Regions from separate parts of the Rhodococcus sp. 4CII genome, predicted to be linked through region 2. Evidence: riboswitches for the same ligand, from Rfam matches in the RefSeq annotation. Region 2 holds a riboswitch; the other holds the start of a gene.

The links. A riboswitch is a leader RNA that binds a small molecule or an ion and turns the genes downstream of it on or off. The one in region 2 is predicted to bind glycine.
Region 1: it holds a riboswitch for glycine, as region 2 does, so the genes downstream of both, cycA (D-serine/D-alanine/glycine transporter) here and gcvP (aminomethyl-transferring glycine dehydrogenase) in region 2, are expected to answer to the same signal.

The regions. Positions count from the first base shown of each region.
Region 1 is NZ_JACCFE010000002.1:4,502,516-4,505,721, forward strand. It holds gene H0B43_RS21555 (carboxyl transferase domain-containing protein) at 1-402, shown strand, start outside; gene cycA (D-serine/D-alanine/glycine transporter) at 445-1,935, opposite strand; glycine riboswitch at 2,091-2,195, opposite strand; gene H0B43_RS21565 (L-serine ammonia-lyase) at 2,266-3,206, opposite strand, start outside.
Region 2 is NZ_JACCFE010000002.1:6,732,246-6,735,451, reverse strand. It holds gene gcvP (aminomethyl-transferring glycine dehydrogenase) at 1-1,667, opposite strand, end outside; glycine riboswitch at 1,843-1,964, opposite strand; gene H0B43_RS32065 (MerR family transcriptional regulator) at 2,034-2,654, opposite strand; gene H0B43_RS32060 (bifunctional nuclease family protein) at 2,938-3,206, opposite strand, start outside.

The DNA of each region.
Region 1 (3,206 bases), 2.2 Mb from region 2:
CTAGACGTTCCCACGATCTCCCTGCTGCTCGGGCAGGGCACCGGCGGCGGCGCGCTCGCGTTGATCCCGGCCGACCGGGTGCTCGCGGCCCGGCACGGCTGGTTGTCGCCGCTGCCGCCCGAAGGGGCGAGCGCAATTCTGCACCACGACATCGCGCATGCTCCGGACATGGCTGCCCGGCAGGGGATCCGGTCGTCCGACCTCCTCGCGAGCGGCATCGTCGACGAGGTTATTCCCGAATACCCCGACGCGGCAGAAGAATCCGCGGCATTCTGCACGCGCGTCGGGGCGGTACTCCACCGCGAGTTGTCGCTGCTCGACGCGGCGGACACCACCCAGCGACTCTCCGAACGTGCGGAGCGATTCGACCGGATCGGTCTATTGCAACCTGCACCTGCATGACCACGGTGCCGGGATCCCGATCGGATTCCCGGCACCGTGCGCTTACTCGTGGTGCGTTGCGGCGATCTCCGCCCGGAATGCCGCTTCTCGGGCCTGGTGCCCGGGGCGGCGCCGGAGGATCGACCATGCCACGCCGAGGATCGCGAACCACACCGGAGTCACCAGCAGCGCATGCAGGGTGTCGTCCTTCTGGGTGAGCGCCCAGATCAGGAATCCGAAGAAGGCGAGCACGACATAACACATCACGACGCCGCCGGGCATCTTGAACGTCGATGCCGCGTGCAGATGCGGACGACGCTTGCGGTACACCACGTAGCTGATCAAAATGATCGACCAGACGAACATGAAGAGCAGCGCGGAGATCGTCGTGACCAGGGTGAACGCGGCGATGATCGAGTTTCCGGCCGCGACCATCGCGACGCCGGCCAGAAGGAAGACACCCGACAGCATCAGGGCATTCGCCGGGACGTGACGCCGGGTCAGTGTGCCGAACCGCGTCGGGGCGTCACCCTCCTGCGCCAGGCCGTAGACCATCCGCGAGGTGGAGTAGATACCGGAATTCGCGGACGATGCGGCGGACGTCAGCACCACGAAGTTGATGACGGAGGCGGCGATGCCCAGACCCGCCAGGGTGAACATGGTGACGAACGGACTCTTGTCCGGGAGGATGTCACGCCACGGCGTGACGGAGACGATGACGACGAGTGCCACCACGTAGAACAACATGACGCGCACGGGGATGGAGTTGATCGCGCGGGGAAGATTCTTCTCCGGATCCTTGGCCTCCGCCGCTGTCGTGCCGACGAGTTCGATACCGACGAAGGCGAACGTCGCGATCTGGAACCCGGCAACGAAACCCATGGGGCCGGTGGGGAAGAGACCGCCGTCGTTCCACAGGTTCGAGAAACCGGCGACGGCACCGTCGGGCGAGGTGAAGTGGGTGAAGATCATCACGAGTCCGACGACGATCAGGCCGCCGATAGCGAGGATCTTGATCAGGGCGAACCAGAACTCGGTTTCACCGAAAGCCTTGACCGTGGGCAGGTTCAGCGCGATCAACAGTACGACCGCGCCGAGGGCGGGAATCCACAGCGGGAGATCGTGCCACCAGTACGTGACATAGCCGGCGATGGCGATGATGTCGGCGATGCCGGTGACGATCCAGCAGAACCAGTACGTCCATCCAGTGAAGAATCCCGCCCACGGCCCGAGCAGGTCCCCGGCGAAATCGGAGAAGGATTTGTAGCTCAGATTCGAGAGCAGAATCTCGCCCATCGCCCGCATCACGAAGAACAGCATGAAGCCGATGATCATGTAGACGAAGATGACGGACGGGCCGGCGAGTGAAATCGTCTTACCCGAGCCCATGAAGAGCCCGGTGCCGATGGCGCCGCCGATGGCGATCAGCTGGATGTGGCGATCGGACAGCTGGCGCGACAGATGCGCGCCTCCCGAATCACTGTCCTGTGGAGACGGGCTCGGGTCGGGAGGCGAGGCGACGGAGGCACGGGTCGGATTCGTTCGTTCGGACAAAGGAACTCCGTGTGGTCGTTGACGCGCAAGGCACGCCACGGTGGGTGGGCTGCCTCCCCGCTCTGTCATCGACCTGAGAGTTTCCGCGAGTGACGACCCGCTTGCCCCATCGGTGAGCCGACCCGGAATTGCAGTCGACCGCTTTCCAGAGGTGCCGTGCCGCGGCGGTACAGGTGCCTGAGAGTTTCCCGGGGAGGATTTGCTCCTTCGGCGCCCGCTGATCCAGATGGTGGAGGGCGGAACTCTCCCGCCGCGGCTCAGTGGCTTCTTCCGTTATGTGATCTGCCTCATACCATACCGTGAATAGCGTTCTGCCTCAATAGATATGAGTCAGCATTCGACGAGATTCACCGACACGTTCACGGCGAGACCCCCGGTGGAGGTCTCCTTGTACTTCGAACTCATGTCGGCGCCGGTGGCCCGCATCGTCTCGATCACCTGATCCAGGCTCACCCGGTGGGTTCCGTCGCCGCGCAGGGCCATCCGGGCGGCGTTGATCGCCTTACCCGCCGAGATGGCGTTGCGTTCGATGCACGGGATCTGCACCAGACCCCCGATGGGATCACACGTCAGACCCAGACTGTGTTCCATCGCGATCTCCGCCGAGTTCTCCACCTGTTCCGGGGTTCCGCCGAGGATCTCGGCGAGACCGGCGGCAGCCATCGACGCGGCGGACCCCACCTCACCCTGGCAGCCCACCTCGGCCCCGGAGATCGACGCCCGCTCCTTGTACAAGGATCCGACCGCACCCGCCGCCAGCAGGAAGCGCACCGCCGTGTCGTCCGGATCGGACCTTCCGGCGGGGGTGTAGTGCACCGCGTAGTGCAACACCGCCGGGATGATGCCGGCGGCGCCGTTGGTGGGGGCGGTGACGATCCTGCCGCCGGACGCGTTCTCCTCGTTGACGGCGAGAGCCACCAGGTTCACCCAGTCCTCCGCGAACGCGGGATCACGTTCGGGGTCTTCCACATTCAGCCGCTCGTACCAACCGCGGGCGCGCCGCCGCACCCGAAGGCTTCCGGGCAGGTACCCGTCCCGGCTGATGCCGCGTCGCTGGCACTCGACCATCACGTCGCGAATGTGCAGTAGCCGCGCCCGGACCTCCGACTCGGGGCGGAGAGCCCGTTCGTGTTCGAGCATGACCTCGCTGATCGTGAGACCGTAGTGCTCGGTGAGGTCCAGCAACTCGCGCGCCGACCCGAACGAGAGGGTGTTCGCGACGGCGCTGACGGACACCTCCGGTTCGTCGCCGGTGACGACGAACCCGCCGC
Region 2 (3,206 bases):
TCGTACCCGGTGACGGCCACGAGCCAGTTCTCGAGGTCCTTGATGATGCGGAGGATGCCCGGGGTGTCCCCGGTCGGCGCGAAGGGGTGCAGTCCGGCGAACGCGGGCCAGGTGATCGCTTCCATCTCGGCGGTGGCGTTGAGCTTCATCGTGCACGAGCCGAGCGGGATCATGCTGCGGTCGAGCGCAATGTCCTTGTCGGACAACGCCCGCAGGTAGCGCAGCATGGCCGTCTCGGTCCGGTAGCGCGTGAATGCCTCGTGCTGGAGGTAGTCGGATCCGCGGAGCTGCGCGTCCGGGACCGCCGTGCCCGTGGCCGCGGCCACGGCGCCGTCGCCGCCGAACGCCGCCAGCACGTGGGCCACGTCCTCCGCGGTGGTGGCCTCGTCGCACGCAACGGCGACGTGATCGGCGTCGACGAGCCGCAGGTTGATGCCGGCGGCCTTCGCCTGCGCCACGACATCCGACGCGCGGCCGTCGACCCGCACGAGAATCGTGTCGAAGAAGTGCTCGTGGACGACCCGGGCCCCGGTCTTGCGGAGTGCGGCAGCCAGGGAGTGTGCCGTGTTCGCGACGCGCAGCGCGATCGCCTTCAGCCCCTCGGCGCCGTGGTAGCTGGCGTACATGGCCGCGAGAATCGCCAGCAGCACCTGAGCGGTGCAGATGTTCGACGTGGCCTTCTCGCGGCGGATGTGCTGCTCGCGCGTCTGCAGCGCCAGCCGGTAGGCCTTGTCTCCGTCCGCGTCGACGGAGACGCCCACCAGACGGCCGGGGAGCTGCCGCGCGTGCTTGGTGTGTACGGCGAGGTAGCCGGCGTGCGGGCCGCCGAAGCCCATCGGGACACCGAAACGCTGGGTGGTGCCGAAGCAGGCGTCCGCACCGATCTCGCCGGGCGGGGTGAGGAGGGTGAGCGACAGCAGGTCGGCACCGACGGCGACCAGCGCGCCGCGCTCGTGGGCGGCGGCGATCACGTCGGTGTAGTCGACGATGCGGCCGGACGCACCGGGCATCTGTCCGAGAACGCCGAAGAAGTCGCCATCTGGCAGTCCGGCAGCCAGGTCGGTTACGACGATCTCGATGCCGAGCGGCTCCGCCCGGGTCTCGACGACGGCGAGGGTCTGCGGGAACAGGTCCGCGTCGACCACGAAGCGCGGTGACTTGCTCTTGCTCGCGCGGCGCAGCAACGTCATCGCCTCGGCTGCGGCGGTGGCCTCGTCGAGCATCGACGAGTTGGCGACCTCCATGCCGGTCAGGTCGGCGACCATCGTCTGGAAGTTGAGGAGGGCTTCGAGTCGGCCCTGGCTGATCTCGGGCTGGTACGGCGTGTAGGCGGTGTACCAGGCCGGGTTCTCGATGATGTTCCTGATCAGGACCGGCGGGGTGAGGGTGTCGTAGTAGCCGAGACCGATCATCGACGTCGCCACGGTGTTCTGGGCGGCGAGCGCAGACAGTTCGGCGAGCGCTTCGTGCTCGGAGACCGGCGCGGGCAAGGCGTCGAGACCGTCGGCGATGCCATCGGTGACGCCGTCCAGGATGACGGCAGGGACGGCCTTCGCTGCGAGATCGTCGAGCGATTCGGCTCCGACCAGTTCGAGAATGTGCGCGAGTTCCGCAGCGTTCGGGCCGACATGACGATCGGCGAATGTACGGCTTCCAGCGTCGATCACGACAACTCCCAAGCAGTTCGGAGGATCAGGACACGCCCCGCGTCGGCGGAACGTCCCTCCCCCTCTGTCGCCTGCTCTCGTCGAGCGCCTGAGAGATTCGGTACCGTCGTTCGCATGCGACGACGGCCCTTTCCCCGTGGGCGGGTGGGTGCTCCCACCGCTTTCCAGAGACGTCGGAGCCCGCACGGTCCTGTCTGCCTGAGAGATTGACGGGGAGGTGTTGCTCCTTCGGCGCCCGAACTCCCGCACACACTGTTTCTGTGCATGCAGTGCCCGGAACTCTCCCGCACGGCGTCGACGCACCGCCAGTCTATGTCACCGCTGCGGATGGCGGCGCAGGCAGCGTCCCGCTCGGATGGATGGAACCTACCCCGTCTTGCGGCTCACGCGGTTCTTGCGCCGCGACGCCAGTTCGTCCTCCGGGCTCTGCTCACTGTCGCCGCCGTCGGCCCGCTCGGCCGGGAAATCGGCGATGGTGCCGGTCAGTTCGCGCATCGCACCGCTGACCGCGATGCCGAACACGCCCTGCCCGCCCTGCAGCAGATCGACGACCTCTTCGGCGGACGTGCACTCGTAGACAGTGGTCCCGTCCGAGAAGAGTGTGATCTTCGCCAAGTCCCGCACTCCGCGCTTCCGGAGGTGGTCGACGGCCACGCGAATGTTCTGCAAGGATATTCCGGTGTCGAGCAGACGCTTGACGATCTTGAGGACGAGGATGTCTTTGAACGAGTACAGCCGCTGGCTTCCCGAACCCGCGGCGCCACGAATGGACGGCACCACGAGGGATGTGCGCGCCCAGTAATCGAGCTGGCGGTACGTGATTCCCGCGATCTGGCAGGCGATGGGGACGCGGTATCCGACGAGGTCGTCGGGCACGGAATCGTCCGGGAAGAGGCCCGGCTGGATCTCTTCGGAGCTGAACTCGGGCTCGGCAACGACGTCGCCGGGCGCAAGATTCAGCGCATTCTCCTGCGGCCGATCTCCCACTGACTACTCCCTCTCGCATGTTGCACTGAACCCGACGATCAGTGCGCCTGTGACGCGCGTCGCCAGTGTCCGCGACGAACCGCGGCACATCGGGCGGCGTGAACGCCACCAGTGACATCGAGCAAGTCCGTACCCTGAACCTACTCAGCGTACGCCCGATGCAATCTGCAGGGCAGAAAATCACTGCACTGAACGCTATGACTCCGAGGAGACCGGGTCAACGCAACGCGCCGGAAGAACCTCAACCGATACTGCGCGCCGAGGCTCATCCGCAGGGTGCAAGCTAGCCGTCAGTGGCCTTGAAATCGTCCGGCGACACGGACTCGAGGAATTCCTTGAACTTCTCGACCTCGTCTTCGCGCTCGTCCGGCATGACCAGACCGGCCTCGGTGAGCACCGCTTCTTCCGCGAAGATCGGCACCCCGATCCGGAGTGCGATGGCGATGGAATCGGACGGCCGGGCAGAGACCCGGGTGTTCTGGTCGAACACGAGGTCGGCATAGAACGTGCCCTCGCGGAGGTCCACGATGCGAACCTCTTTCAGAGTGCGTC